2 regions of the Bacillus sp. AFS031507 genome follow, and region 1 is predicted to be linked to the other one. Evidence: riboswitches for the same ligand, from Rfam matches in the RefSeq annotation. Region 1 holds a riboswitch; the other holds the start of a gene.
The links. Region 1 has a riboswitch for S-adenosylmethionine ahead of mtnW (2,3-diketo-5-methylthiopentyl-1-phosphate enolase). Riboswitches for the same ligand answer to the same signal wherever they lie in the genome.

Region 1 (5,702 bases):
ACGAATCTTCACCTCGTTTGAAATTTCGGAATTTTTTCTTTACAAGCCATTATAAAAGTTATATCATTTGTGACTAGAAATTCATAATGATTCTTATAAATAATTAAGCAGGTGAGAATAATGAAGCAATTTCCACCATCAGAACTATTAACTAGTCTTCCGAAGCAATTTTTTGCTTCACTTGTTAAAAAAGTAGGGGAGTATATTTCACAAGGGTTTGATGTGATTAATTTAGGGCAAGGCAACCCCGATCAGCCAACGCCTTCTCATATTGTTAAAAAACTTCAAGATGCAGCAGTGAATCCATTAAATCATAAATATTCTCCTTTTCAGGGACATCGTTATTTAAAACAGGCTGCCGCTGATTTTTATTTAAGAGAATATGGAGTGACCATTGATCCGGATAAAGAAGTGGCAATTTTGTTTGGGGGTAAAGCAGGACTTGTCGAAATCCCTCAATGCTTATTAAATCCGGGGGATACCATCCTTGTACCTGACCCCGGTTACCCGGATTATTGGTCTGGGGTTGCTCTTGCAAAAGCTGAAATGGTTACGATGCCGTTACGAGAGGAAAATAACTTTCTGCCGGATTATTGCGAACTGGATAAGTCTGTTTTATCAAAAGCAAAGTTAATGTTCCTCAATTATCCTAATAATCCAACAGGAGCTACAGCTACTCATGAATTTTTTGATGAGACTATTAAGCTAGCGAGTGATCATGATATTTGTGTTGTTCATGATTTTGCCTATGGTGCTATTGGTTTCGATGGTGAAAAACCAATAAGTTTTATGCAGGTTGAAGGGGCTAAAGAGGTTGGGATAGAGATATATACTTTATCAAAAACCTTTAATATGGCAGGCTGGCGTGTTGGTTTTGCTGTTGGGAATGAGAGTGTGATTTCAAGCATCGAACTTTTACAGGACCATCTTTATGTTAGTTTATTTGGGGCTGTACAAGAGGCAGCGGCTGAGGCTTTAATGGGCCCTCAGGATTGTGTACGGGAACTAAACGATCTTTATGAGCGAAGACGTAATGTATTGATTGATGGGCTTCGTTCATTGGGATGGAATGTCACCGCGCCAAAGGGTTCCTTTTTCGCGTGGCTCAAAGTTCCTGAGGGCAAAACATCTGAGGAATTTGCTAACATTTTACTTGAACAAGCACATATCATGGTTGCACCGGGAATTGGCTTTGGAGAATTTGGAGAAGGATATGTCCGTGTTGGGTTATTAACATCAGAACAACGATTAGCCGAAGCTGTTGAAAGAATTAGTCGTTTGGAAATATTCTGTTAAATCGATTGACATTTTTTATTTTTCTTGCGATAATGCAAATTAAAGTTAAACAACATTATAAATTTAATAAAATACGAATCGTTTTCTTATCAAGAGCAGGCGGAGGGAAAAGCCCGATGAAGCCCGGCAACCGACTTAAACCAGTTTTAGGCACGGTGCTAATTCTTGCAGCAACAAGCTGATAGATGAGAAGATGTTAGTTTGCGGCTAACCTCTTCTTTGTTGAAGAGGTTTTTTATGTTTTTTGAAAGGACGTGTTTTTGAATGTCTAAAATAATTGCTACATATTTACTGCATGATGAAAAAAAGCCAACCAAAAAGGCTGAAGAGATTGCACTTGGATTAACTGTAGGTTCATGGACGAACTTGCCTGAACTAGAGCAAAGCCAATTACGCAAGCATAAAGGCAGTGTGGTATCAGTTGAAACGATTCCTGCAGAAAAAGGTGACCAATCTTTAATCCGCATATCCTATCCAGCGATTAATTTTTCTAATGACCTGCCTGCTATTTTAACAACCGTTTTCGGTAAGCTTTCATTAGATGGAAAAATAAAATTACTAGATTTACAGTTTGATGATGGATTAAAGAGTCAGTTCCCTGGCCCAAGGTTTGGAATTGAAGGTCTTCGGAAGAAATTAAACGTTTATAATAGACCGCTTTTAATGAGTATCTTTAAAGGAGTGCTCGGTAAAGATCTCGCATTTTTAGTTGAGCAATTAAAGCAACAAGCCCTTGGTGGTGTAGATTTTGTGAAGGACGATGAAATCCTTTTTGAAAATGAGCTAACACCATTTGAAAAAAGAATTGTCGAAGGAAAAAAGGCATTGCAAGAAGTATTTGACCAAACAGGACATCGAACTTTGTATGCAGTTAACCTAACGGGTAGAACATCGCAGCTGAAGGAAAAAGCAAGGAAGGCTGCAGAGCTTGGAGCGGACCTCTTACTGTTTAATGTGTTTTCCTATGGCATAGACGTCCTGCAGGAATTAAGAGAAGACGATAAAATTGCCTTACCGCTCATGGCACACCCTGCAGTTAGTGGTGCTTTTACATCATCTCCAGTTTATGGATTATCCCATTCATTATTGCTTGGAAAGTTGCTTCGTTATGCTGGTGCTGATTTGTCGTTGTTCCCATCCCCATATGGAACCGTGGCGTTAGAGAAGACGAAAGCACTGTCGATTGCAAGTGAGTTAACCGTAGAAGATGTCTTTAAAAAGTCATTCCCAGTTCCATCAGCGGGAATTCATCCAGGCTTGGTTCCTTTATTAATTCATGACTTCGGTATTGATTCTGTCATTAATGCAGGCGGAGGGGTCCATGGCCATCCAGATGGTGCACGCGGAGGGGGCCTTGCGTTCCGTCAAGCGATTGATACCAACCTTAAAGGAAAGTTATTAGCCGAAGGTGCAAAACAGCATCCTGAGCTCCATACGGCACTAAAACTATGGGGTAATGCAGAGGTGACCGTATGACAAAACCAGTGATTTTTTGTGATTTTGACGGAACGGTAACTGAAAGTGATAACATCATTAGCATGATGGAAAAGTTTGCTCCTCAAGGGTGGGAACGGATCAAAGATCAAATCCTCTCACGTGAGATTTCGATCAATGAAGGAGTCGGGAAACTTTTCTCCTTATTACCAAGTAAGTTAAAGGATGAACTGACTGAGTTTGCGATTGAAAATGCAAAGATTCGCCCAGGATTTGGAGAGTTTGTTGAATTTGCGCGTGCAAAAGGTATTCCATTTTATATTGTTAGTGGCGGTATTGACTTCTTTGTTTATCCAATCTTGGAGAAATATGGTCCATTTGATGGAGTTTATTGCAATGAATCGGATTTTACAGACGAGAGAATAAAAATTCTATGGCCGAATGAATGTGATTCATTATGTAACAATGATTGCGGATGTTGTAAACCAAGTATTATTCGTAAATTAAACACTCAGGAAAACCGTTTCAAAATTGTTATTGGAGATTCGGTAACTGATCTCGAGGCAGCAAAACATGCGGACTTTGTGTTAGCAAGAGATTTACTTCAGGAAAAATGTGTGGAATGGGGAATCAATCATCAAGGATTTACATCTTTTTTCGACTGTATCGAGGAAATTAATAAAAGAATTGAGGTGGATGAACTAACATGCTAAATGAAAGATGGAACGAATTAGCCGATGTAAAGGATGAGTTAGCTGAGCGTGATTGGTTTATGGGTACGAGCGGTAACCTGGCGATTAAAGTAAGTAATCATCCGCTTCAATTTTTAGTAACAGCAAGTGGAAAAGATAAACGCAAGCGAACAGATGAAGATTTTTTACTCGTGGATGAATTTGGCCGTGCAGTTGAAGAAACACATTTAAAGCCCTCAGCAGAGACACTTCTTCATGTCGAAATTTACCGTCGAACCAATGCTGGCTGCAGTCTCCATGTGCATACGATTGATAATAATGTGATCTCAGAAGTTTATGGTGATAATGGTGAGGTCACATTTAAAGGTCAAGAGTTAATCAAGGCCTTTGATAAGTGGGAAGAGGACGCAGTCTTAACAATACCAATTATTCACAATTATGCCCATATCCCGACACTTGCTAATAAGTTTTCTGAACATGTTTCAGGAGATACTGGAGCTATCTTGATTCGCAACCATGGAATAACGGTATGGGGGAGAAATGCCTTTGAGGCTAAAAAAATCCTTGAAGCCTCAGAGTTTTTATTCCGCTACCAATTACGTTTACTAGAGCATAAACCATATCAATTATTTAAAGTCGTGTAAAAAATATTAAAAATGAGAGGATGATGAAGAATGGCTTATATTACTTTTCAAACCAGAGAAGAGCAAATTCATGAACTAGAAGAGGTTGCAAGCTTTCTGGAGTCGCAGGAAGTTATTTATGAAAATTGGGATATTAGTAAGCTTCCCGCTGAACTCGTAGAAAAGTATCTTTTAAGCGATGAAGAAAAGGTAGAAATTCTAGCTGCATTTGAAGGCGAAATCGCAGATATTTCTGCTAGACGTGGCTACAAAGCTCAAGATGTCATTTCTTTATCAGAAAATACTCCAAATTTGGATGTATTACTGACAAACTTTAAAAATGAGCATCATCATACAGATGATGAAGTTCGTTTCATAGTCAGCGGCCACGGTGTCTTTGTCATCCAAGGTAAAGATGGTGAGTTCTTTGAAGTACATCTCAATCCAGGAGACTTGATTTCTGTACCTGAAAATACAAGGCACTATTTTACCCTTGAAGAAGATCGGAAAGTGGTTGCTGTAAGGATTTTTGTTACCACCGAGGGATGGGTACCTATTTACGAAAAAGAAGAAGTAAATCAATAACAGATACTAAAACTGGCTGCAGATTATTGCAAGCCAGTTTTTTTATTGTGTCTATAAGAATGGTGAAATGGAATAAAACGCTTGCAAACTAGAAGAATTTTGTCGTAAAAACAAGAATTTATTTGAGGGATTTGTCGAATAACGAAAGAAATAGGATGTTTTGTCTACTTTTGCGATTGTGTTTACTTTTATAATAATTCTTGTCATAATTCATCAAGTAGTCTAATTTTTTGTTGTTTACAGTAATAGAGTAAGAGGTAGGGGGATAATCGTGTGCGAGTATAGTAATACACAGATTGAAATGATCGAAGAGATAAAGGCTAAAAGGGAATTAATGATAAATAGCGCGAATACACAGGGGTTTACCAATGAGATGACAATAAGATATAGCCAGGAGCTAGATGAATTAATAAATGAGTATCAAAAAGTAATGGACCAAATCTCTAGGCCAAATGAAGAAATTAAATTTGCCTTTAAACAAATGATCATGGTTTGGCCGAAGATTTTAGTCTAACGATAATTAAGTAAGAGAGTGAAAAGTTTAAATTTGTTCAGCCGCTTAGTTAAAGATAAAAATTTCTTATGAAAAAATATCAATTATGTACACCATGACAAGCAACCCCAAGATAAACGCATAGGTGGAAACGCGCTCATTTCCGTCGCCATGGCTTTCAGGAATTAATTCTTTATAAATAATAAATAACATGGCACCAGCAGCAAATGATAGACCATAGGGGACTAGTCCTTGAACAAATGAGGTTAAAAAATACCCTAATAAGGAAGTAATGATTTCAATGGCTCCAGTTAAGGTTGCAATAATGAAGGCCTTCAGTTTACTAATTCGCTGATTGATTAAAAATAATGCGACAAGTAGGCCTTCCGGCGCATTTTGAAACCCAATAGCTAAAGCAATTAAATTTCCAGTATCCCCCTGTTCGGATGCATAGCTTACGCCAACTGACAATCCCTCAGGAATATTATGAAGGGTAATTGCAGATATAATTAACAACGCCTTCTCATCAAATTGAATTCCCTTTTTGTTATGCTGTAAGTCAATATGAGGGATATTTTT
Region 2 (5,702 bases), on a different contig from region 1:
AGGCTAGAAACCGCTGCCCCAGGCAAGTAGACAATCCCCGCTAGAAAAAGAAGAATAACTAATATTTTGATATACCCATACTTATCAGCGATTTTCCCCCAATTTCTCGACATTAACAAATTCCCCAGTCCCGCAGCGGAAAAAGCAATCCCTGAATAAATGGCAACATTAGTTGTGCCATGCAGATCACTAACAAATAAGGATAAAATTGGTTGAATGCTAAAGTGAGCGATCTGAACTAGGGCTGAAATTAGTAGGACTGTTAATAACACAGGGTTACGAATAATATGTTTAAAAACTTCTTTGCTTGAGTAATGTGTTTTTGCACCCTTAGAAATAGGTATCAAGAATTCCTTTGTGGCAATCACTAACAGGACAGAGATGAAAATCGAAATGGACGTCCATTTAAAGGTAGTGGAATAGCCAAGAGAATCAGCTAAAACACCACCCAGTATCGGTCCTAACAATGAACCTGTAATACTACCTGTTTGGTACCAAGAACACGTCCCGCAATCTCCTTCGGTGTTTGCGTTGAGATAAAAGCCTGTGACATCGGAATAAAGCCCGAAAAGAAGCCCATGAAAAAGCGCAGTAACAGTAGTTGCCAGACAGAATGGACATAGCCCATTAGAAAAATAGATAAGCCCATCCCTAATCCGGAAATGATAAGGATTCTTTTTCTCCCATAACGGTCGCCAATTCTACCCCAAATTGGTGAGAGGAGGAAGGCAGAAACAAATGTGATCCCAAAGGTGATTCCCGACCAATGCTGAACATATTTTTCCGTGAAGTTACCAAACGTCTCAATGTACAATGAAATAAACGGCATAACCATTGTCATACTTCCTGCTACAAAGAAGTTCGCAAACCACATGATCATTAAATTACGCTTTGCACTTCTCTCCTGATACACTTTAAATAACACTTCTTTCTGAAATGTATTTCGATTAACTAAATATTATCATACCGAAATTTCTGATAATTTTTAAAGGGATATCCCTTATATATAAAATTGGAAATTACGTTTACTACTATTCAAAGGTTTTGGCGGATTGGGAATAATAACTGTATTACAAATATTCAAAACACTATTGACAACTTGTTAATGGGAGACTAAAATCTAATTTATTACTTTAAATGAATAATACGTTCTCTTATCAAGAGTGGCAGAGGGACTGGCCCGATGACGCCCAGCAACCGTTCCGTTTGGAATTGGTGCTAAATCCTGCAAAACAATTTATTGTTTTGAAAGATAAGAGAGGAGTAGTCCCTTAATTTGTGATGAAACCTCTCTTTTCTGGAGAGGTTTTTTATTTTTATATAAAAACAAACCTTTCCAATCGGAGTAATGGAGTATTGATAAGAATCTAAAAGGGGGAGCTTTAATCATGAAAAGAAATATCTTTAAAAGTACACTCGTATCAGCATTAGCAGCAACACTCTTACTCACAGGCTGTGCTTCTGAGGGAGAAACAAAACAAGCAAGCGCTCATAAAAAGGTTTCACTTGAAGGTGTATCTGAAAAGTTTACAAGTGGTGATCCGTTAAAAATCAAGGTTATCCGAAAAATTGGCGGTGACGATCATACTGCCCAGTTCTTAGCAGGTGCAAAAGAAGAGGGAGAAGCCTTAGGTTTTCAAGTGGACGTGTTTTCCGCAAATGGTGACACAGCTAAGTTCCATGATGCTATTAATCAGTCATTAGACCAGGATTATGATGGATTTATCATTTCTCATGGTGACGATGATGCGACTGTTAATGATGTAAAAAAGATAGTTGAAAAAGGAAAAAGTGTAGTTACATTTGACTCGAATCCAAATATTGCGAAGGTTGATGGAGTAACGCTTACTTCACAGGATGATGAAGCCTTAGCAACTTTGGCCCTTGATCAACTCGTAAAGAATACAAACGGAAAAGCAAATATTGCCTACCTATGGGTCGACGGTTTCCCTGCAATGGTTAGACGTAATAAGGTTTATCAAGATGTCCTTTCAAAAAATCCTGAAATTAAAGAAGTGGAACGCTTTGGTGTGGCAGCGGCAGATACAAGTGTACAAACACAAAACGCAGTTGCAGCCATGTTAAATAAATATCCAAAGGGCAAACTCGATGCCATATTTGCTACTTGGGATGCTTTTGCAATCGGTGCAGCACGAGCTTTGAAAGAAGCGGGACGTGAAGAAGTAAAGATTTATGGAATCGATGTTTCCAATGCGGATCTGCAAGAAATTCAAAGAAAAGGCAGTGCTTGGAAATACACAGCAGCTGTCGATCCGAAACTTATCGGTGCTGTTGATATGAGAATACTTGCGAAAAAGCTTGCGGGTGAAGAAACACCACAGACCTTTGATTTAGATGCTTCCCTTGTTTCACAAGAAAATCTTCTCAAAGCAAAAGAGCCTGTGAACATGGTTAATCTGGCAAAAATTATCCCAGGCTGGGGTCAATCGACTGCATTTGAGGAAGAGTGGATAAAAACGTTAAAGAAGCATTATAAAGAATAGTCGGTATACAACTAGACACTCTCTTTTTCAATAGATGAAGAGAGTGTTTGCTTACGGGGGATGATTTTGATGAGATCAACATTGGAGATGAAAAACATCTCAATAGAGTTTCCTGGTGTGAAGGCATTGAATCAGGTTGACTTTTCGATGGAAACGGGAGAAATACAAGCTTTGATTGGGGCAAATGGGGCAGGGAAATCAACGTTAATGAAGGTTCTCGCGGGTGCTTATGACCACTATACCGGTGAAATAAGGTTAGATGGAAAAAAGTTGAAGATTCGTTCTCCGAAAAATGCCCAGGACACAGGAATACAAATCGTTTATCAAGAAGTAGATACGGCTCTCATTCCATATTTAACTGTCGCAGAAAATATTATGCTCCATGATACAGTCCATAACATGGGGAAAAAGCAATGGATGAAATGGAAGGACCTTCATCAAAAGGCGGGGCAAATATTAGCGGGTATGAACATTAAGCTTCCGACGAAGAAGCTGGTAAGTGAGTTAACGTTAGCGGAAAAACAAATGATCTTAATCGCTAGGGCTGTTTCAAATCAGTGTAAGTTTCTTATTTTAGACGAGCCGACTGCACCATTGAGTCATACTGAAACGACGGAATTATTCCGGATCATCCGTGATTTAAAAAAGCAAAATGTAGGAGTTATCTTTATTTCCCATCGCTTGCCAGAAATTTTTGAAGTCTGCGATGAAGTGACCGTAATGAGAAACGGTGAATTTGTTGCAAAAGAGCGAGTTACTGATACGACCATCAACAAAGTGGTGGAGCATATGCTGGGACAAAAATTAGAAGAACAGTTCCCAGTGAAGAATACGTCCATTGGAAACACGGTCCTTGAGGTAAGAGGACTTTCAGATAGAGAGAAAATTAAAGATTTACATATTCATGTTAAATCAGGGGAAATCCTTGGAATTGCTGGACTTGTGGGTGCTGGAAAAACAGAATTGTGTAAGGCGTTATTTGGCTCTGAGAAATTAACTGGGGGAGACATCTTTCTTCATGGCAATAAATTAAAATTAAAGAGCCCCTATCATGCGGTTAAGAAGGGAATTGCTCTAGTTCCAGAGGAACGGAGAAAGGAAGGAATTCTGGTTCTTGAATCGGTAGAAACCAATTTAACAGCTGCAAACTTAGGGGAATTTTCAAAGGTGTTTAGCTTTTTAGATCGAAAAAAAGAAAAAGAAACGGCAAAGCAGTTGATCCGTCGCCTCGGAATTAAAACCCCTTCCGAAGAAACCAAGGTACAGAATCTTTCCGGGGGGAATCAGCAAAAGGTCGCAATCGGAAAGTGGCTCGTAGCTGAAGCAGATGTATATATTTTTGACGAACCAACCAAAGGCGTCGATGTTGGCGCAAAGAAGGATATCTTTGAGTTAATAGCTGAACTAGCAAACCGGGGTAAAGCAATTATTTATGCTTCTTCAGAGCTTTCGGAGATTATTGGGATTACTGATCGGGTCTATGTTTTATATGACGGTAGGTCCGTAAAGGAAATTGATACGAGAGAAACGAACGAAGAAGAACTATTATTTTATTCAACAGGGGGCAGGTAAAATGGAGGCAAATATTGCAGCAAAGAATCAGGAAGCCCCGGCAAAAAAAGTATTTGAGTTATTTCGCTTTTTATATAAATATGGGACGATTATTACGATTCTTGCACTTATTATTATTTTCTCAGTGGCTAATCCTACTTTTATTCAGGGCAGTAATATCATCAATATCTTACGTTCGATCTCCATTGTAACGATTATCGCTATCGGTATTACGATTTCATTGTCTGTTGATGGTTTTGATTTATCGGTGGGATCGGTAGCGTCCTTATCTAACGCCATTGTCATTTCGATGTTTGTATGGTTTTCACAAAACACATTGGTGGCGGTCATTTCTGCGATTGCTGCATCATTAGTAGTAGGTGCATTAAACTCATTCATGATTGTGAAATTAAGAATTCCAGATATGCTGATGACACTCGCTACGATGTTTATTATTCAAGGGACCGCACTGACATATACAAAAGGGGCGACAGTTTCACAAAACATGGTTATGAATGATGGCTCGATGGCATCGGGTCTGATCAGTCCTTTTTTTGCAAAAATCGGAGAAGTGCCGTGGATTATTATCATCATGGCAGTGACCGTGATCCTCGTGCATATCTTTTTGAACTATACAAAGCATGGCCGATATATGTATGTGATCGGTGGTAACAAAGAAGCGGCGAGACTATCAGGTATCCCAGTTAATAAATATAAGGTGGCAGCGTATTTGCTTTCGGCTCTGTTTGCCTCCATTGGAGGGATTGTGCTTGCATCAAGGGTTTTGACTTCAGAAATTAACTCTGGTGCTCCCTACTTAATGGATTCAGTTGCCGCCGCTTATATTGGCTTTTCAGTGCTCGGGGCAGGGAAGGCCAACGCGTTTGGAACATTTGTTGGAGCTGTCCTGATCGGGATTCTGCAAAACGGACTCGTGATGATGTCCGTCCCGTATTATGCGATGGATATTGTTAAAGGGACCGTCTTGGCCTTTGCGTTAGCAATTACGTATTATAAACAAAAATAATTGAACTATGATCAACCTATCCATTTTGCGGATAGGTTTATTTTTTTTGAAAAACCAGAGTAAAATCTACAAATATAAGTAAGTTTTGAGGAACAATATTTAGAGATAGGAGGGATCTTAATGGAACATTATGAAGCATTTCTGAGAAGTAAGAATTGGGTAGATACCGATTTAGATTCAAGGTATATAAATGTTAATCATCCCTATGCTATCTTAATTTCTGAGGATGAAGGGCAAATTACCTTAAGAGGTAACACTGGGTTTGATAATGGGCAAAATGGCGAGGAGATTTTTACGTTTAACTCATTGAAAGAGCTCCAAGAGTGGTTTGAAAACAATATTGGGGAGTAACGAGAACAAGCAGCCAGGGAAGGCCCCTGGCTATTTTGCTTTTTGTCGAGAAATGTCGTTTCATTTTTCTGAAAATTCAATTGACTAGAGTTTGAAAGTATAGTAATTTATATATAACAACATATAACGTTATATAAAGTTGTATATTGTTTAAAGAGTTTACTAGTGTTCATTGACTAAAATATTTTATCAGGGAGGCAACAAAATGACGACTGAATTAGTAATTGACGTAAAAAATCAAGTGCAACAAGCATTAGCAGAGGTAGAAA

Region 2: linked by a shared signal. The riboswitch ahead of COE25_RS00810 (sugar ABC transporter substrate-binding protein) and the one ahead of mtnW (2,3-diketo-5-methylthiopentyl-1-phosphate enolase) in region 1 are both predicted to bind S-adenosylmethionine.

Annotation. Positions count from the first base shown of each region.
Region 1 covers NZ_NUOW01000013.1:391,914-397,615, reverse strand. Annotated here, with positions in the region: gene COE25_RS14550 (carbon-nitrogen family hydrolase) at 1-2, opposite strand, end outside; gene COE25_RS14545 (pyridoxal phosphate-dependent aminotransferase) at 121-1,296, shown strand; SAM riboswitch class I at 1,380-1,488, shown strand; gene mtnW (2,3-diketo-5-methylthiopentyl-1-phosphate enolase) at 1,561-2,772, shown strand; gene COE25_RS14535 (2-hydroxy-3-keto-5-methylthiopentenyl-1-phosphate phosphatase) at 2,769-3,443, shown strand; gene COE25_RS14530 (methylthioribulose 1-phosphate dehydratase) at 3,437-4,066, shown strand; gene COE25_RS14525 (1,2-dihydroxy-3-keto-5-methylthiopentene dioxygenase) at 4,097-4,630, shown strand; gene COE25_RS14520 (aspartyl-phosphate phosphatase Spo0E family protein) at 4,902-5,144, shown strand; gene COE25_RS14515 (ZIP family metal transporter) at 5,211-5,702, opposite strand, start outside.
Region 2 covers NZ_NUOW01000001.1:161,867-167,568, reverse strand. Annotated here, with positions in the region: partial or broken gene COE25_RS00815 (MFS transporter) at 1-880, opposite strand, end outside; SAM riboswitch class I at 1,152-1,259, shown strand; gene COE25_RS00810 (sugar ABC transporter substrate-binding protein) at 1,389-2,504, shown strand; gene COE25_RS00805 (sugar ABC transporter ATP-binding protein) at 2,574-4,076, shown strand; gene COE25_RS00800 (ABC transporter permease) at 4,078-5,082, shown strand; gene COE25_RS00795 (hypothetical protein) at 5,203-5,433, shown strand; gene COE25_RS00790 (SIS domain-containing protein) at 5,639-5,702, shown strand, end outside.